Regions from separate parts of the Phyllobacterium sp. MT110 genome, predicted to be linked through region 1. Evidence: predicted binding sites of a transcription regulator. Region 1 holds the regulator's gene; each other region holds the start of a gene.
The links. The regulator PhoB, encoded in region 1, activates phosphate uptake and scavenging genes when phosphate is short. The targets are predictions, from matches to a motif close to TGTCATNNANCTGTCAT.

Region 1 (5,019 bases):
CTATCTGGAAGAATATGCCAAGAAGAGCCGCCTGACCGATATCATCGAGGTCAACATCAACAATCTGGCTGCGGTGCCGTCGATCGTCTTCGGTCTGCTCGGGCTGGCCGTGTTCATCAATTTCTTCGGCCTGCCGCGCTCCGCATCGCTGGTCGGCGGCCTGGTGCTGACGCTGATGACGCTGCCGACGATCATCATCGCCACCCGTGCGGCCCTGCGCGCCGTGCCGCCGTCCATCCGCTCGGCGGCGCTGGGCATCGGTGCCTCGAAGACACAGATGGTGTTTCACCATGTGCTGCCGCTGGCCGCCCCCGGCATCCTGACCGGCACGATCATCGGCCTTGCCCATGCGCTGGGCGAGACCGCACCGCTGCTGCTGATCGGCATGGTGGCCTTCGTCGCCAATTATCCGGTCACGCCGCTTGATCCGTCCACGGCGCTGCCGGTGCAGATCTACATGTGGGCGAATGAAGCGGAGCGGGCCTTTGTCGAGCGCACATCGGGCGCTATCATCGTGCTGCTTCTGTTTCTTGCAGTCATGAACATCGGAGCCATCATTCTGCGCCGCCGCTTCGAACGGCGCTGGTAGGTAAAACGGGAGCGAACAATGAATCTCATGACAGAACGATCTCTCGAAAAAGCGGTAAACGACAAAATGAGTGCACAGGTCAATACGATCAAAATGCAGGGCAAGGATGTCACCGTTCACTACGGTGAAAAGCAGGCCCTGTTCGGTGTCAGCCTCGATGTGCCGGAAAAGATGGTGACGGCGCTGATCGGCCCGTCCGGTTGCGGCAAGTCGACCTTCCTGCGCTCGCTCAACCGCATGAACGACACGATCGAAGGCTGCAAGATCGGCGGCAAGATCACGCTCGATGACGAGGATATCTACAATCCGAAGATCGACGTGGTCGAGCTGCGCGCCCGCGTCGGCATGGTTTTCCAGAAACCCAATCCGTTCCCGAAGTCCATTTTCGAGAATGTGGCCTATGGCCCGCGCATCCATGGTCTTGCCAAGAACCGGCACGAGCTGGAGGAAATCGTCGAGAAGAGCCTGCGCCGCGCCAGCCTGTTCGACGAAGTGAAGGACCGCCTGCATGAAGCCGGTACCGGCCTTTCCGGCGGCCAGCAGCAGCGCCTGTGCATCGCCCGCGCCATTGCCGTCAGCCCGGAAGTCATCCTGATGGACGAACCCTGCTCGGCGCTCGATCCGATTGCCACGGCAAAGGTCGAGGAACTGATCGACGAACTGCGCCAGAACTACACCATCGTCATCGTCACCCATTCGATGCAGCAGGCGGCCCGCGTTTCGCAGCGCACCGCCATGTTCCATCTCGGAAACCTCGTCGAGGTGGGCGATACGGAAATGATGTTCACCAATCCGACGGAAAAGCGCACGCAGGACTACATCACCGGACGCTTCGGCTAATCACGGGAAACAGGGATAAGAATATGACCGAGTCGCAGCATACCGTCCGTTCCTATGACGACGAACTGAAGTTCCTGACGCACAAGATCGCCGAAATGGGCGGCCATGCCGAACGCATGGTCGAACAGGCCGTCACCGCCATGGTGAACTCCGACAACGCGCTGGCCCAGCGCGTCATTTCGGACGATCTCATCCTCGATGCCGGACAGCGCGAGATCGACGAGAAGGCCATCACCATCATCGGCAAGCGCCAGCCCATGGCGATCGATCTGCGTGAAATCATCGGCGCCATCCGCATTTCCTCCGACCTTGAACGGGTCGGCGATCTCGGCAAGAACATCGCCAAGCGCGTTGTCGCCGTCACCGATACGCGTCAGACGCTGTCCGTCTATCGCGGCCTGCAGACCATCGCGGAACTCGCCCTGACGCAGCTCAAGGACGTGCTCGACGCCTATGCGACACGCTCGGTGCAGCAGGTCAACATCGTGCGCGAGCGCGATGACGAAATCGATGCGCTGTACACATCGCTGTTCCGCGAACTTCTGACCTACATGATGGAAGACCCGCGCAACATCTCCGCCTGCACGCACCTTCTCTTCTGCGCCAAGAATATCGAGCGCATCGGAGACCATGCGACGAACATTGCTGAAACGGTCTACTACATCGTGACGGGTGCCCAGCTTCCGGCCGAACGGCCCAAGGAAGACCAGACCCACAGCATCATCGTCGATGAAGCCAGACAGCCTTAATTAGGATTCCAGCAATGGCGATCGCTCCCAAAATCACTGTTGTCGAAGACGAGGAAGCGCTCAGCGTCCTTCTCCGGTACAATCTTGAAGCCGAAGGCTATGTCGTCGAGACAATCGCACGCGGTGACGAGGCGGAAATTGCGCTGCGTGAAAAAGTGCCGGATCTGCTCATTCTCGACTGGATGCTGCCGGGCCTTTCCGGCATCGAACTCTGCCGCCGCCTGCGGGCGCGGCGCGAGACGGAAATTCTGCCGATCATCATGCTGACGGCGCGCGGCGAAGAGAGCGAGCGGGTGCGCGGCCTTGCCACCGGCGCCGATGACTACATGGTCAAGCCGTTCTCCACCCCGGAACTGCTCGCCCGCATCAAGGCCATGCTGCGCCGGGTCAATCCGAGCCTGCTGTCGCATGTGCTCAGCTTCGGCGATCTGAAGCTCGACCGCGAACAGCACCGCGTGTTCCGCAAGGAGCGCGAGTTGAAGCTCGGGCCGACCGAATTCCGCCTGCTGGAATTCCTGATGCAGTCCCCCGGCCGGGTGTTCTCGCGCGGCCAGCTGCTGGACAATGTCTGGGGCGCCGACATCTATGTGGACGACCGTACCGTCGACGTGCATGTCGGGCGGCTGCGCAAGGCCATCAATATCGGCCGCTCGATCGATCCGATCCGCACCGTGCGCGGTGCGGGGTACTCGTTCGGGTAGTCAGTGCCTGCGCGAGAGTTCGCGCGTCGCCCCCTCGATGCCCGCCAGGGTCATGGGATACATGCGATGCGCGAAAATCTTGCGGATCATCGCCGTCGAGGCGGTGTAGTCCCAGTATTGTTCCTTTGACGGATTGAGCCAGGCGGCGTTCTTCCAGTGGTCGAGCACCCGGCCGAGCCAGACCGCGCCCGCCTCCTGGTTCCAGTGTTCGACCGAGCCGCCCGCATGGGAAACCTCGTAGGGCGCCATGGCGGCATCCCCGACGAAGATGACCTTGTAGTCCGGTCCGTATTTGTGGATGAGATCGAGTGTCGGTATGCGTTCCGCATGGCGGCGGCGGTTGTCCTTCCACACACCCTCGTAAAGGCAATTGTGGAAGTAGAAATATTCCATGTGCTTGAATTCCGAGCGGACGGCGGAGAACAGTTCCTCGGCGATCCGGATATGCTCGTCCATGGAGCCGCCCACATCGAAGAACATCAGCAGCTTGACATGATTGCGCCGTTCGGGCCGCGTCTGCACGTCGAGATAGCCGTGTTCGGCGGTTGACCTGATGGTGCCCGACAGGTCGAGCTCGTCATCGGCGCCTTCGCGCACCCAGCGCCGCAGCCGTTTGAGGGCAACCTTGATGTTGCGGGTGCCCAGCTCGACGCTGTCGTCAAAATTCCTGAATTCACGCTTGTCCCAGACCTTGACCGCCCGGCGGTTGCGGCTCTCGTCCTGGCCGATGCGCACGCCTTCGGGATTGTAGCCATAGGCACCGAAGGGTGAGGTTCCGGCCGTGCCGATCCACTTCGAGCCGCCCTGATGCCGGCCCTTCTGCTCCTCAAGCCGCTGGCGCAGGGTTTCCATCAGCTTGTCGAAACCGCCCAGCGCCTCGATCAGCTTCTTCTCTTCTTCGGTGAGGTGCTTTTCGGCGAGCCGGCGCAACCATTCCTCGGGCAGATTGGCAATGTCGACACCGCTCTCGCCGCCGAGCAGCTCCAGCCCCTTGAACACGTGGCCGAAGACCTGATCGAAGCGGTCGAGATGGCGCTCGTCCTTCACCAGGGCGGAACGGGCGAGATAGTAGAACCCTTCGACATCATAGGTCACCAGCCCCGCATCCAGCCCCTCAAGCAGCGTCAGATATTCCCGCAGCGATACGGGAATCTTGGCCGCCTTGAGCTCAAGGAAGAAGGGGAGGAACATTGTGGGATCCCTTTATTGAATGCGATGAACGATGCCGGTTCTCTCGATGGGGTGAAACATGAGCGCCATTTATCCCTGCCTCCTCGCCATGAAGGCCAGCCGCTCGAACAGATGCACGTCCTGCTCGTTCTTCAGCAGGGCGCCGTGCAGTTTCGGCAAGGCGTTCTTCGGGTCGGCGCGCAAATCTTCCGGGGCGATGTCGTCGGCAACCAGCAGCCGGATCCAGTCCAGCGCTTCGGAGGTCGACGGCTTCTTCTTCAGGCCGGGCACATCGCGGATCTCGTAGAACTGGGTGAGGGCGGCGCGCACGAGGTTCTGCTTGATGCCGGGATAATGCACCTCGACGATCCGGGTCAGCGTCTCGACATCCGGGAAGCGGATATAGTGGAAGAAGCAGCGGCGCAGAAAGGCGTCGGGCAGTTCCTTCTCGTTGTTGGAGGTGATGATGACGATCGGCCGGTGTATGGCGCGGATCGTTTCGCCGGTTTCGTAGACGTGAAATTCGTTGCGGTCGAGCTCCTGCAGGAGATCGTTCGGGAACTCGATATCCGCCTTGTCGATCTCGTCGATCAGCAGCACGACTTTCCTGTCGGTCGTAAAGGCATGCCACAGCTTGCCGGGCTTGATGTAATTGGCGATGTCGTTGAACTTGGCATCGCCGAGCTGCGAATCGCGCAGGCGGCTGACGGCATCATATTCGTAAAGGCCCTGCTGCGCCTTGGTGGTGGATTTGACGTTCCATTCGACCAGTTCCAGATCGAGCGCCGCCGCGATCTGCCGGGCAAGCTCGGTCTTGCCGGTGCCGGGCTCGCCCTTGACCAGCAGTGGCCGTTCAAGCGCAATCGCCGCATTGACCGCCACCATCAGATCCTTGTCGGCCACATAGGCCGCTGTACCTTCAAACCGCATCGCATTCCCTTTCGTGATCGACAAAGATTAAGGGGCGTGC
Region 2 (5,019 bases), 270 kb from region 1:
GCAGGCTTTCAAGCGCAATGTCGATCTCGAATATGAGCGCAACGGCGAACGTTACCGCTTCCTGAAGTGGGGCCAGCAGGCATTCAAGAATTTCCGCGTCGTTCCTCCGGGTACGGGCATCTGCCATCAGGTCAACCTTGAATATCTGGCCCAGGCAGTCTGGACCAAGGAAGAAGACGGTGTCACCGTCGCCTATCCCGATACCTGCGTTGGCACTGATTCGCACACGACCATGGTCAACGGCCTTGGCGTTTTGGGCTGGGGCGTTGGTGGCATCGAAGCGGAAGCGTCCATGCTGGGTCAGCCGGTTTCCATGCTCTTGCCTGAAGTCATCGGCTTCCGCCTGACCGGCAAGGTCAAGGAAGGCGTCACGGCAACCGATCTCGTGCTCACCGTGGTTCAGATGCTGCGTAAGAAGGGCGTCGTCGGCAAGTTCGTCGAGTTCTTCGGCCCCGGCCTCGAGAGCATGACGCTGGCTGATCGTGCCACCATCGGCAATATGGGTCCGGAATACGGCGCCACCTGCGGCTTCTTCCCGATCGACCGCGAAACCATCAACTACATGCATATGTCCGGCCGCGACGAAGAGCGTCTGGCACTGGTCGAAGCCTATTCGAAGGCGCAGGGCATGTGGCGCGAACCCGGCTCGGCCGATCCTGTTTTCACCGACACGCTGGAACTCGATCTCGGCACCGTGGTGCCGTCCATGGCGGGCCCGAAGCGTCCGGAAGGCCGTATTGCCCTCGAGGGCATTGCCTCCGGTTTCCACGAATCGCTGCAGAAGGAATACAAGAAGACCACGCAGCTTGATGCCCGTTATCCGGTTGAAGGCGAAGACTATGATCTCGGCCATGGCGATGTTGCCATTGCCGCGATCACCTCCTGCACCAACACCTCGAACCCGAGCGTGCTGATTGCCGCCGGCCTTCTCGCCCGCAACGCCGCTGCCAAGGGTTTGAAGTCCAAGCCCTGGGTGAAGACGTCGCTGGCGCCCGGCTCGCAGGTTGTTGCCGCCTATCTTGAAAATGCCGGCCTGCAGGTTGAACTCGACAAGCTCGGCTTCAATCTCGTTGGTTTCGGCTGCACCACCTGCATCGGCAATTCCGGCCCGCTGCCTGCACCGATCTCCAAGACCATCAATGACAAGGGTCTGATCGCTGCAGCCGTGCTTTCCGGCAACCGCAACTTCGAAGGCCGCGTTTCGCCGGACGTCCAGGCGAACTACCTGGCTTCTCCGCCGCTGGTTGTTGCCTATGCCCTGGCCGGTTCGGTCACCAAGGACCTGACAACCGAGCCGCTTGGCGAAGATCAGGACGGCAACCCGGTGTTCCTCAAGGATATTTGGCCGTCTTCGCACGAGATCCAGGAGTTCATCACCAAGAACGTCACCCGCAAGCTGTTCGCATCAAAATACGCGGATGTGTTCAAGGGCGACCAGAACTGGCAGGACGTCAAGGTGCCGGCTGGCCAGACCTACGCATGGGATGACAACTCGACCTATGTGCAGAACCCGCCCTACTTTGTCGGCATGGGCAAGACACCGGGCATCGTCAACGATATCAAGGGTGCGCGTATCCTTGGTCTCTTCGGCGACAAGATCACCACCGACCACATCTCTCCGGCCGGTTCGATCAAGGCGGCCTCGCCTGCCGGCAAGTACCTAACTGATCACGGTGTGGCACCCCTGGACTTCAACCAGTACGGTACGCGTCGCGGCAACCATGAAGTGATGATGCGCGGCACGTTCGCCAACATCCGCATCCGCAATCACATGCTTGGTGAAAATGGCCGCGAAGGCGGGTACACGATCCATTACCCCTCGAAAGAGGAAATGCCGATCTATGATGCCGCCATGCAGTACCGCAGCGAGAATGTCCCGCTCGTCATCTTTGCCGGTATCGAATACGGCAATGGTTCATCGCGTGACTGGGCGGCCAAGGGCACGAACCTTCTCGGCGTTCGCGCTGTGATTTCCCAGTCCTTCGAACGCATCCATCGTTCGAATCTCGTGGGAATGGGCATCGTCCCCTTCGTGCTGGAAGAGGGCACGAGCTGGCAGTCGCTTGGCCTGAAGGGCGATGAGACCGTTTCCATCGAAGGTCTTGCCACGATCCAGCCGCGCCAGAAGACCCATGCCACTGTGACGTTCGCCGATGGTACGGTCAAGCAGGTACCGCTGATCTGCCGTATCGATACAATCGATGAGCTGGAATACCTCAAGAACGGCGGCATCCTGCAGTACGTGCTGCGCGATCTCGCCGCTTAAAGCAGCGAAAAGCTCTGAAATCGGAGACCGCCGGGCAACCGGCGGTCTTTTTTTCGCGATTTCGCCAATAATTATATGGTTTTGCCTGTAAACGTGATCGAATTCACCTCAAAGTGACTTCCTCTTGATAAAACGCATCCTTATCAATTGTCTGGCAATCACTCTCATACAAGATCAAAGAAAAATTCGGGAAGAAAGCTCGTACCCTTGACCCTGCGCACCCTGCTCAAAGCCATTCTGATCGTCTGCCCGCTCCTTGTAGCGGCGGGGTTCACGTGGCCGGTTTATGCCGGGAGCATCGGCACGAAACCGGATGGCGTGGTTGAGCTTTATACCTCGCAGGGCTGCGGCTCGTGCCCACCTGCCGATGCCGTCCTCAAGCAGTTGGTCGCCGAAGGGAAAGTCGTCGCACTGGCCTTCCATGTTGACTATTGGGATTATCGCGGGTGGGTGGACAATCTTGCGCTGCCCGAAAACACCGCGCGGCAGAATGCCTATCGCAAGGCACTTGGACTGACAGGTGTTTACACACCGCAGGCAATCCTCAATGGCCGCGAGCATGTAAACGGTCAGGACGGCGCTAAAATCCGTCGCCGAATCGATGAGATGCGCAATGGTGATTCTGGACTGACAATTCCCGTATCGATCGAAAAAACCTCTCCGGATCGCCTGGTCATCAATATTGGTGAGGGGGCTGCCGCAAAAAATCCTGTGCGTGTTCTTCTCGCCTATTTCAACAAGGAAACCATTGTTTCCATACCCGATGGCGAGAATGGCGGGCGCAATGTCAGCTACGCCAACAGCGTCCGCGCGATGGAAACCGTTGGCATGTGGGATGGCAAATCGCAGAAGATCGAAATCCCGCTGACCGAAATCGCCAGCAAGAAGGCTTCCGGCTGCGCTGTCCTGTTGCAGGAAATGCTTGGTGAAGGCAAACCGGGGCCTATCATTGGCGCCTCGATCATGACAAAGCCCTGATTTTAAAGAGCATTTCTGCAGACAAGAAAAAAGGCTGGTAAAACCAGCCTGAAGTCTTGGGGCTTGTTGCCATTGAGAGACTGAATGGTTCGGCCAGAACAGCCCGTTTGGGCGGGGGGCTTGGGGTATCGGACCGCTCAAGACCGAACCGTCTCAGACAACGGGCTGAAGGTGGGTCTGAAATCCGGCGGCAATGCGAGTGCAACATGGCGAAACTGTGGCCAGACATCACCAATGGAAACAGGGCGTATTCCTTTGTGAAAGGCACAATGACAACGACATTTTTGCGTTCAATTGCGCGCGCCCGGACACTTACAGGCTTGTAAATGCGGGCGGAACAGGTCACCCTTCTGTCATCCAGTTGTCATACGGCAAATCTAAGGGCGGATTGATTGATGGACAGCAATGCAGGTGGCGACGAATCGCAACAGCAGGCGAAACTCATTTCACTCTCCGGCGCACGTGATCTCCCCGTTACATTCAATCGGCGGGAACTTGATCAAATCCTCAGAATATACGGCTTCATGGTTTCAGCAGGCGAATGGCGCGATTATGCCATTGACCATCTGAATGACCGGGCTGTGTTTTCTGTATTTCGCCGAACCAGTGAAGTGCCGATGTTCCGGATTGAGAAAAATCCGCGGCTGGCCCGCAAGCAAGGCGCCTATAGCGTGATTGCCGCGAGCGGTCTTATTCTCAAGCGCGGCACGGAACTCGACAGGGTACTCAGGATATTCGACAAATCGCTGCAGGTCGTGCGGAGCTAAAGCTGCTCAACCTCTCAAAGGTGCCGGCCCCGGAAGGGTCGTGGTCCCGCCATTCATATCAAGCTGCATGAGAACCGTATCCAGCCAGCGGCCATGCTTGAAACCCGATCCTTCAATGATGCCGCAATGCCTGAAACCGCAACTGGTATGCAGGCGCACCGACGCTGACGCAGCGTGACCATCGCCGATAACAGCGATGAACTGGCGAAATCCAAGCGCTGTGCAATCGATGATCAAGCGTTGAAGCAGGGCTTTGCCCATGCCTTTACCCTTGGCCTGCGGCGCAATGTAGATCGAATCCTCGACACTCCACCAATAGGCCGGGCGGGTACGGAAATAACTGGCATAGGCGTAGCCGCTCACGACGCCGTCCATCTCTGCCACGCTGTAGGGGAAACCATCACTGGTGATCGTATGGAACCGCTTGGTCATCTCCGCCAGCGCGGGCGGCTCGATCTCGTAGGTGGCCGTACCATGCAGAACTGCATCGCGATAGATTGCGGTGATAGCGGGCAGGTCAGTGGGCTGTGCCGGGCGGATATGAATGCTGGTCATGACCGCAATCGATCGCAAAAATACCGGATGAATGCAATGCCGCCAAGAAAAAGGGCAGCGTTTCCGCCGCCCTTTTTCACTCGTTCATAACGTCCAGGATCAGTTGCGGTTGCCGAGGAACTGCAACAGGAACATGAACATGTTGATGAAGTCGAGATAGAGGCGCAGCGCACCCATGATCGCCTTGCGGCCATAGGTGTCCGAGCTGTCGCCTTCATAGTACATTTCCTTGATGCTCTGGGTGTCATAGGCCGTCAGACCCGCAAAGACCAGAACGCCGATCGCAGAGATTGCAAACTGCAAAGCACTGGACTGCAGGAAGATGTTGACCACACCGGCAAGGAGAATGCCGATCAGACCCATGAACAGGAACGAACCCATTCCGGATAGATCGCGCTTCGTCGTGTAGCCGTAGAGCGACAGCGCACCAAAGGATGCAGCGGTGATGAAGAA
Region 3 (5,019 bases), on a different contig from region 1:
CAGGCCGATGACGATGACCATGAGGATCACCGATTGTGCCGCGGAGTCGCCAAGGATCAGGTTGACGAAGCCATCATTGTAAACCTTGTAGACCAATGTTTCCGTCGCCTTGCCCGGGCCGCCGCCGGTGACGGCATGAATGATGCCGAACGTGTCGAAGAAGGCGTAGACGGTGTTGACGACCAGCAGGAAGAACGTCGTCGGGGCAAGCAGCGGGAAAATGATGGTCCAGAAGCGCTTGGTTTCGCCGGCACCATCAATGGCAGCGGCTTCGATCAGCGATTTGGGAATGGACTGCAGCCCGGCAACGAAGAACAGGAAATTGTAGCTGATCTGCTTCCATGCGGCGGCGGCAACCACCAGGAGCATGGCCTGGTTGCTGTTGAGCAGCGGGTCCCAATTGTAGCCGGCGGAGCGGATCATATAGGCGAATGTGCCCATTGAGGGATTGAACAGGAACAGCCAGAGCATGCCGGCAATGGCCGGGGCCACGGCGTAGGGCCAGATCATCAGGGTGCGGTAGACACCTTTGCCGCGGATGACCTTGTCGGCCATGACGGCGAACAGCAGCGCGAAGCCCATGGCAATGACTGCCGTGGCGATGGAGAAGATAACCGTGACCTGCAGCGAGTTCAGGTAGTTCGGGTCACTCAGGATGCGCTTGAAATTGCCGAGGCCGACGAACTGGGTCGACAGGCCGAACGGATCCTCGCGCAGCACCGACTGGCGGATGGCCTGGGACGCGGGCCAGTAGAAAAAGACAATCGTGATGGCAAGCTGCGGCGCCAGCAGCAGATATGGCAGGACCTTGTTCGGAAAAGTGACACGCGTTGACGATGCCATGATTGCCCCTCTTGAAAAGAGCCCCGTCCGCAAGACATGCGGACGGGGCGTTCATGAACCGGCTCTTACTGGCCGTTCGCCTGTTTGATGGCTGCATTGCCGCGCTTGACGGCATTGTCGAGCGCCTGCTGGGCGGTCTGCTTGCCGGAGAGCATGTTCTCGAACTCTTCGTTCTCGATATCACGCACCTGCGGCAGGTTCGGCAGGCGGACGCCCTTGGAGTTTTCCGTCGGCGCCTTGCCCATCATCTGCTTGATCGGAATTTCGCGGGCGGGGTTCTTGTCGTAGAAACCGGACTTCTTGGTGTCCTCATAGGCGGCAAGGGTGACCGGCAGATAGCCGGATACCTGGTGCAGGCGGGCCTGGATGTCGGTGCGCGACAGGAAGGTGAAGAAGGCGGCAACGCCCTTGTATTCCGCGTCGGACTTGCCGGCGAACACCCAGAGGCTGGCGCCGCCCGGTGTCGTGTTCTGCGGTGCACCCTTGGCATCGGGGTCATAGGGAAGCTGGCCGGTGCCGTAGTTCATGCCCGACTTGACCACGTCGCCCAGTCCGCCGGAGGATTCGGTGAAGATGCCGCATTCGCCCGACAGGAACAGCGGCTTGGCTTCGGATGTGCGCCCGCCGTAGCGGAACGTGCCGTCCTTGGCGAGGTCGGCCAGTTCCTGGAAGTGTTTGACATAGATCGGCGCGTTGATCTTCAGTTCGACATCGGTTCCGGCAATGCCGTTTTCATTGGTGCCGTAGGAAACATTGTTCCAGGCGGCAAAGTTTTCCGTGTGGATCCATGTCAGCCATGTCGAGGTGTAGCCGCATTTGGCCGCGCCGCTGGTCTTGATCTTCTTGGCGGCTTCCCAGACTTCCGGCCAGGTTTTTGGCGGGTTGTTTTCATCGAGGCCCGCCTTCTTGAAGATATCCTTGTTGTAGTAAAGGATTGGCGAGGAGCTGTTGTAGGGGAAGGACAGCATCGTGCCGTCCGGCTTGGAATAATAGGCGACAATGCCCGGCAGATAGAGGCTCTTGTCGAACTTTGCGCCGCCCATCGAGAGAATGTCGGCCACCGGTTTGATGGCGCCCTCGGCGCCCATCATGACGCCGGTTCCGGCGTCGAATACCTGCATGATATGCGGGGCCTGCTTGGCACGGAACGCGGCAATGCCGGCGTTCAACGTTTCCGGATAGGTGCCCTTGAACACTGGAACGACCTTGTAGTCGCTCTGGCTTTCGTTGAATTCCTTCGACAGGGTTTCAACAACCTCGTTGTTGGCACCGGTCATGGCGTGCCACCAGCTGATTTCGGTGACGGCAAAGGATGAAGTGGACGATGCTAGGATAAGTCCAAGCGCAAGGCTGAGCGAAGTGCCGCGAAATGTCATGTATGTCTCCCATAATGAGGCGTCGTTAGGAACACGCTTATTGGATGCGCTTATGGGCACTATCCTCATTATGTGACAGAGAAACAACAGTTTTATGACTTTGGTCGAATGTCTGGGTTAACGCCTGTGGAAAAAATGCTCAGCTGTTCACTTTTATGCCGGTCAGATGAGGGTGACGCCGGCCTTGCGCATATTCGCGACCATGGCGGCCAGTGATCCGCCCATGTCGATGGCGCGGCAGGCATCCAGCAGCACATCGGCGGTAAAACCGTGCGCCACCGCATCCAGCGCGGAGTAGGCGACGCAATAATCTGTCGCCAGCCCGACAAAGGTCACATTGGTGATGCCGCGCTCGCGCAGGTAGCCGGCAAGGCCGGTCGGGGTCTTGCGGTCGTTCTCGAAAAACGCCGAGTAGCTGTCGATGTGGGGACGGAAGCCCTTGCGGATGATCAGTTCGGCCTTGGTCCACTGCAGATCCGCATGGAAATCGGCGCCCGGCGTGCCCTGAATGCAATGGTCCGGCCACAGCGTCTGGTCGCCGTAGGGCATTTTCACCGTGTCGAAGGGCGCCTTGCCGGGATGGGAGAAAGCGAAGCTCGAATGGCCGGCCGGGTGCCAGTCCTGCGTCAGGATGACGTGATCGAACCGGATGATCAGTTTGTTGATGATCGGGACGATTTCACTTCCGCCATCCACGGCCAGTGTACCGCCCGGGCAAAAATCGTTCTGCACATCGATGACGACAAGCGCATCCCCAGCCATTTCATTTCTCCGATTGTCCGGTGGTCCGAATGTCAAATTCGTTCCACTAGGGATGGCAGTATGGACAATCGGAGAAAGTCGTCAACTCGGGTTTCGGGCGTAATGCAGATCGCCGTCGATCCAGACGTGATCGACCTCAAGCGCATCATCGAGATGCACGATATTGGCAACATATCCGGTGCCGATGCGCCCGTAGCGATGATCGATCCGGATGCTCTCGGCGGGATAGAGCGAGGCCATCCGCAGGGCTTCCTCCAGGTCCAGCCCAAGCTCGCGATGGACGAAGCGGACTGCCGAAATCATGTCGAGATCGGCTCCCGCCAGCGTGCCGTCTTCGAGCGTCAGGCGGCCGTCATGCCGCCGGATCGTCCGTCCGTTCAGCGTGAAGGTGGTGATATCCGTGCCGATGGTGGACATGGCGTCGGTCACGAGAAAAATCCTGGCCGGACCCTGCTTGGCACGCAGGGCAATCGCCATCGAGGCCTTGCTGACGTGGAAACCGTCGGCAATCAGCCCTGCCGACAGTTCGCCGGTTTCAAGGATGGCGCCGACAACGCCCGGGCTGCGGTTTCCGAGCTGGCTCATGGCATTGAAAAGATGGGTTGCCATGGACGCGCCGGCATCCTTGGCCGCGACAGCCGTTTCATAAGTTGCGCCGCTATGGCCGATGCTGACGATGACGCCCGCATCGACCATGGCCTTGATCTTGTCGACGGGGACGGTCTCCGGGGCGACAGTGGTGAGCAGTACCGGCAGTGCCTGCACGGCTTCCACGATCGCCACGAGATCGCTGTCCTCCATCGGGCGGATAAGCGCGGGATCGTGCGTGCCCTTGTGCGAGACGGAAAGGTGCGGCCCTTCCAGATGCAGGCCGATAAATCCGGTGACTTTCTCCAGCGCGGCCGCCTTGCCGGCGGCAATCGCCGCATTGGTGATGGCGGGGGTGTCGGTGATCAGGGTTGGCAGGAGGGCCGTCGTGCCGAAGGCGAAATGCGCCTGGCAGATGGTCCTGATCGCCTCGACGCTCGGGCCGTCGTTCAGAAGAACGCCGCCGCCGCCATTCACCTGCACGTCGATGAAACCGGGCACAAGCTTGCCGCCGTTGAGCGCGACCCGGCGAACATCCGCAGGGATGTCCGCCTGGGCAACGATACCGGTGATGGCGCCCGCATCGACAAGAATCGCCGAACCGGCATGCCAGGTTTCGCCGTCAAAAATGTCGGCGCCGGTCAGTGCATAGACAGTGCTCATATTGTTTCAGTCACTTTTCTCAAATGCGGTGGCTCGTCCGGATTCAATCCGCGGCTGCGGGCGAAATCTTCCACGAAAGCATAGAATGATACCAGCAGTGTGAGCGGGTCCGTCAATGGGTGCGACGTCGCGATGAACGGCAATGCGGTGGCTTTCGACGGCTTCGCCGATGTCAGGAAGACGGCGGCTTCCTGTTCGGCAAGGCGATCGGCAGCCTGCACGATTGAATCCTCGGCCGCATCGCGTGCTGCAAGCACCAATACGGGGAAATCCTTGCCGACGATGGCCTTGGGTCCGTGCATGACTTCGGCGGCGCTGTAGGATTCCGCGTGCATGGCGCTGGTTTCCTTGAATTTCAGCGCCACTTCGTTGGCAATGGCAAGGGATGGTCCGCGCCCGAGCACGAAAAGCGAGTTTTCGCCCTTCATGGCGGCGCCGAACGGCGACCAGTCGCAGCGGATGGCCGCGGCAAGGGCCTTGGGCAGTTCATCGATGGCGGCAAGCAGTTCCTTGTTCTGCGTCCAGTGGCCGATCATGGCGAGACCGGCGACCGCCGAGCTGACAAAGGTCTTGGTGGCGGCGACGCTGCGTTCCTGTCCCGCCAGGATATCGATGGCGAGATCGCTGGCATAGGCGAGATCGGAATTGATTTCATTGGTGATGGCGAGCGTCAGCGCGCCGCTTTCGCGTGCCGCCTTGGTCATGCTGACAATGTCGGGGCTCTTGCCGGACTGGGAAATGGAGAGCGTTGCGGCGCTCTCGAGTTTCAGGGTGATGCCATAGATCG
Region 4 (5,019 bases), on a different contig from region 1:
GAATTGCGTGCGCCCGGGTCAATTCATGGGTTGGCGTCCTGATGTCCATACGGGCGTCATGCAGGACAAGGTCCTCGACATGAACAAGCTCACCAGCCAGCCACAGCGCATTGCAGGCTTCCATGAAATGCGACCGGGCAATCCAGCCTTCGTTTTCGCGCAACAAGCCGTCTTTGGACTGGCGGCTGCCCAGCGCACCGAAATCGCCCTTGCGCGCCACCCGTTCATCCAGCCGTGCAAGTGCATCTTCCGCGGCGACAACCGGGCGAAGCAGGTCTTTCAGGGAATAGTTCGTAGAATCATAAGCCATTGAAATCATGATAGGGGAATAGTGAAAGTGAAGCTATTGCCCAAGATGGAAAACGGCGTCCATCGATCCGGACATTAAAGAATACCGAAGCGGAAGGCGCCCTTTTTATCCCCGCTCGACCGGGCGCGCGCGCCGAGAACCAGAGAGGGATGGTCCTCGATCATCACGGCGATGAGCCGTAGCGACGCTGCGGCCTGCAGGGCGAGCGGGCGCGCCGACATCCCGGGAATGTCTGCTGCCATTGACCGGGCGGATGCGACATAGCCTGCGACGGCTCCGGTATCCTGCGTCTGCAGGCTTATCATTTTCGCCAATTGCGCGAGGTTTTCCGAAACGCGATCGGCAATATCGTGCTCCAGCCGCCCCCATGACAACAGCCGCCGCAACCGGATGATTTCCGCCCCGAGGGTGACCGATGACAGGGCGTCGTCCAGCAGGGTTTCCCCCGCCTCCCGCATGGTCCTGAGAATCGGCATCAACTGGTTGATGCGGTCATAGGCAAGGCTGTTGAATGCGGACGGGCTCGGAACCCGGTCACGCAGACAGAGCCGGACAATATCCGTTCGCAACGCGCCCATCATCCGGTTCACCGTCACCTGCGGCCGCTTCGGCAGAACAACAATGAAGACGAGAAGTCCGATGAGGATGCCGACCAGAACCGACAGCGAGGTTTCCATGAAAACCTGCGGTTCAAACACCATCGCCTCATGCGGTTTGAGGAAGACGATGAAATTGATGGCGAAAGCGGTTGCCGGCCCGACATGGCGCGGATCTGCCATCAGCAGCGCCGCCGGCACGAGGATGGGAACGATGAATAGGGCAAACCAGAACAGACCGGGGAAAGACGGCAGGATCAACTGTCCCAAAACAAAGGCAAACGGAACGGCGTACAACGTGCCCTTGAAAAATCCCCAGCTCGTCTGCAGCGGGTTGGGCATCGACGCGAACAGGCTGCACACCACTGCGACGATAATCGCCGCCGCCGCCGCATCCGCATGCCGGCTTTCCATCCAGTAGGCCGTCATCAGAGTTGTTGCGGCAACAGCGCGAACCGCATTTACCAGCGCCGTGCTGTGATCGCGGTAGACCGGCAATGCCGGCGGCTTCCTGCTGCCAGCCATATATTGCGAGCGGCTGCGCAGCGCCGAAAGACCGTTCAACGTCGCCTTGAGCCCGTCGAGAAACTCACCCAGCAGCGTCAAACGGGCCATCATGCCGATGCTGTCATCGCCCCACGGCCTGCCTTTCAGCTCCGCTATTTCGGCTGCGATGATATCAACCCTGCCAAGCCACGGCTCAACGGCGTCAACCTTGAAGTCGCGCGCCATGTCATCCAGCAATACCCCGAGCCTGTCACGCAGGCTGCTCCATGTCCCGTCGGACGAGACCCGATGCGCGACGAGGATGTTCACAATCGACAGGCATGACATGAGATGCCCCACCGTATGGCGGGAATGGCGGCCATGCGTGACAAGGCTGGGGGCTTCCAGCCGTGCGTGAGCCCGCATGGCGGCAAGGGCCTGCGTGTCCGCGATCAGCTTCCTGTGCGCCGTCTTCAGGTGCCCTGCATCGCGCCCGGCAATCGCATCGCTGGTATAGCGTGCCAGATCGGCGATGCAGTTCTCCAGGCCTTCCACCAGCGCCGTTCGCGCAAGCTGCGGTTGAAAAAAGCGGCTGGCCACACCGGCACAGACGATGCCGAGCATAATCTCGGTGCAGCGCGCATAGGCAAATTCGGCCAGGAGATGCGGATGGCCAAACGCCGGGAGTGCGATAATGACGGCGGTATAGCCCGCAAGAGCCGCACCGTAGGATTCCGGGTTCCGCAACATCGAGGCCGCGTAGGTGCACAGTGCCACCCACAGGGCGATCGACGCCACAAACAGCCATCGCATATCACCTGTCGCGGCGGTGATGGCCATCGCCGCCAAAGCCCCGATCAGCGTTCCGGCCAGACGAAACAATCCCTTGCTGATGACCATGCCGGCAATCGGTTGCGACACGATAAAGACAGTCATCATTGCCCATTGCGGCTGCTGCAGGTTCAACGCAAAGGCTGCCGTGAGGGCAAAAAGCGCCGCGGCATTCGTTCTCAGCGCAAATACCCAGGCCGTCCGGCCGGGCCATGCGGGATGTTGCATCATGGTGTGGATGGATTGAAACATGGCGTCCGATCTGGCAGCTCCCCGCCCTCAATATATTTCACAGGCAGGCGGCACAACGGAAAGACGCTGCATGGCCGTGCGTCTTCTTGCCACCTCGGCTTCATCCCAACCTTTGCCATGCAAGACCGCCTTCAATGACCCCATTGTGTCACAAACGTGACATCCAACGGGCGCATGATCCAATGGCGACCATCACCCTAACGAGGACCATTTTATGCGTAGATTGCTCAGTCTGCTGACAGCGTTTGCTTTTGTTGGCCTTACCGCCGCCTATGCCGGCGAGGTCAAGCCTTTCAGCGATAGTAAGGAAATCGACCTCCTGACCATTTTGCCCCCGCCTCCCACCAATGATTCGGCACAGACCAAGGCAGAAATCGGGGAAGTTCTTACCTTGCAAGTGACGCGGACACCGGAAATGGTTGCCCGCGCCCAGGCCGATGCCGAGGAAAATGTCTGGCGTTTCGCCGACGTTCTGGGTCCGGATTTCAACAAGGACAAATTGCCGAAGCTTGCTGCCTTTTTCGACCGGGTTGTTGAAACCGAAGGCGCTGTCGTTGATCCGGCAAAGGATGTTTTCAAGCGTCCACGTCCGCATCAGCTGAGCGAACTCGTGAAGCCTGCCGTCAAGCCGTCCAATTCCGGTGCATGGCCCTCCGGTCACACGACCGTTGGCACGCTGATGGGCATTGTTCTGTCCAACATGGTTCCGGAAAAGAAGGCGGAAATCATGGCCCGCGCCTGGGAATACGGCAACAACCGCATCGTTGGCGGCATTCACTACCGTTCCGACGTGGAAATGGGCCGCATTTCCGGCAGCGTCATTGCCGCGACAATCATGAAGCATGATGACTTCAAGGCCGAATACGAGCCTGCGAAGGCTGAACTGCGCGCTGCCTTGGGTCTCGGCGGCGCCTGATAGCATCTGCGCCGGCCATTTCCCCGACAATGCCCGCCATGCGTGTTCTTCGCGCATGGCGGGTTTAACCGTCTACGACTTTGGTCGTACGTGCGAGCCTGACCTTCGCCCGATGCAGGAACGACGGAACAGGGTTACTTTCCGGCCCAACGCTTCACGAAAGCGTGATAACTGGAAGAGACAGCTATGTTCAGACCAAACCATACGTGGCTCGCACCGCAGGTTGAACCCGATGTTCCTGGCCACGCATCAACGACGGCCGCATGATCATGCGTTATCAGATACAGCTGCTTTCCGTTGAATATTTCGCCCTGTCGCTTCTGCTTGGCCTCGTGCTGATACCCCTTCTCTCGTCTGATTTCTGGAACGCCTTGCGCGATAAAGTGATGATCCTGTTGAATTTTGCAGGCGGATGGAGAAAGGGGACAGCCGCGCGACAGGATGAATCCGCCAGTCAGACGGAATCGGCGTCAATGCGCACCCATCCGTCCTATCGATTGCCTGAGGGTCAACGCACAACGCTGAAGCCGCGTTACAAGAGCAAGGGTGGCATTCGCTCCGCCGAGTGGTATGGAACAAGGAACCGGCCAGTGAGACGTCGGCTTAAATAACCGGCGAGGAATGAAAACGTGAGTTTTTTGCATGCTCTTCGTTTGCGTGGTCTGTTCGTCAAACTGGTGCTGATGTTCATGATCGTCGGCTTCGGCGCGCTTTTCCTTGTCAGTATCCTGATGAGCCAGTTTTCCTCCGGCCGCTACGAGAGTAGCATCCGGGGCTTCTTCAATGGCCTTGATCAACAGCAACTGACCGCTCTTGCGTCGGGCACAGATCCGCGCGACAAGGAAGCCTGCACCGTTCTGGCCAGCAAGATATTCTGGAATGTGGTTCGATCCGGCGTCACGCGGGTATCCGATTTCGGCATCATGTTTTCGTTTTTTCACAGCGGCCGAATGCAGGTCCGGATCATTGATGATAACGGCATGGTGTGTGCCACCCAGCCGGACGCGACGCCCCTGCTCGGCAAGGCGCTGAGCGCGGCGGTGCATGGCGAACAGCCGAATTTCATTCAAAGGGACAATGACGACTGGGCCATGGTCAAGCGGGTAGCACTGCCGCTGGCCAACAACACCCAGGCATTGATCGGGCTTCATTACTGGTCGCAATGGGAGCTTTACGACGAAGTGCTCGATGCCACCGTTTATGACTATATCCGCACATTCATCCTGATCAATTCGATGGGCGCCAGCGTTGCGGCGTTGTTCGTCTGGCGGCTGTTCCGGCGAATCAAGCGGGCGACAAACGCCGCGGACCAATGGGCCGCAGGCGATCTGCGGGCCCGCATCAAGGACGGCTCAAGGGATGAATTCGGGCGGCTGATGCAACGCTTCAACAGCATGGCGGATGCAATATCCAAGAGCTTCGATACGCAGAAGGCGCTGGCCATATCGGTGGAGCGCAACCGCATCGCGCGCGACCTGCATGACACCGCCAAACAGCGCAGTTTTGTGCTTGGTCTGAAGCTCACCGAACTGGAATATGAGGCGCAGGGGCACGCGCCGCTGCTGCCGACGGTGGAATCGGCCAGGCGTCTGGCCGATCATTTGCAGCAGGACCTGGAGAACGTCGTT

Region 2: a site for PhoB is predicted at 3,596-3,612, ahead of AC1Q5O_RS12875 (DUF2794 domain-containing protein). Genes of this name have one in related genera too.
Region 3: a site for PhoB is predicted at 2,303-2,319, ahead of ugpB (sn-glycerol-3-phosphate ABC transporter substrate-binding protein UgpB). Genes of this name have one in related genera too.
Region 4: a site for PhoB is predicted at 2,622-2,638, ahead of AC1Q5O_RS17460 (acid phosphatase). Genes of this name have one in related genera too.

What each region holds. Positions count from the first base shown of each region.
Region 1 is NZ_JBXAFE010000002.1:536,991-542,009, forward strand. It holds gene pstA (phosphate ABC transporter permease PstA) at 1-589, shown strand, start outside; gene pstB (phosphate ABC transporter ATP-binding protein PstB) at 656-1,429, shown strand; gene phoU (phosphate signaling complex protein PhoU) at 1,453-2,178, shown strand; gene phoB (phosphate regulon transcriptional regulator PhoB) at 2,193-2,879, shown strand; gene AC1Q5O_RS14250 (vWA domain-containing protein) at 2,880-4,070, opposite strand; gene AC1Q5O_RS14255 (AAA family ATPase) at 4,140-4,979, opposite strand.
Region 2 is NZ_JBXAFE010000002.1:269,283-274,301, reverse strand. It holds gene acnA (aconitate hydratase AcnA) at 1-2,266, shown strand, start outside; gene AC1Q5O_RS12880 (DUF1223 domain-containing protein) at 2,474-3,244, shown strand; gene AC1Q5O_RS12875 (DUF2794 domain-containing protein) at 3,640-4,011, shown strand; gene AC1Q5O_RS12870 (GNAT family N-acetyltransferase) at 4,018-4,566, opposite strand; gene AC1Q5O_RS12865 (Bax inhibitor-1/YccA family protein) at 4,666-5,019, opposite strand, start outside.
Region 3 is NZ_JBXAFE010000001.1:1,909,918-1,914,936, reverse strand. It holds gene ugpA (sn-glycerol-3-phosphate ABC transporter permease UgpA) at 1-843, opposite strand, end outside; gene ugpB (sn-glycerol-3-phosphate ABC transporter substrate-binding protein UgpB) at 909-2,219, opposite strand; gene pncA (bifunctional nicotinamidase/pyrazinamidase) at 2,382-2,981, opposite strand; gene nagA (N-acetylglucosamine-6-phosphate deacetylase) at 3,063-4,232, opposite strand; gene AC1Q5O_RS09740 (SIS domain-containing protein) at 4,229-5,019, opposite strand, start outside.
Region 4 is NZ_JBXAFE010000003.1:505,511-510,529, reverse strand. It holds gene AC1Q5O_RS17470 (RHE_PE00001 family protein) at 1-310, opposite strand, end outside; gene AC1Q5O_RS17465 (FUSC family protein) at 385-2,475, opposite strand; gene AC1Q5O_RS17460 (acid phosphatase) at 2,690-3,391, shown strand; gene AC1Q5O_RS17455 (sensor histidine kinase) at 4,021-5,019, shown strand, end outside.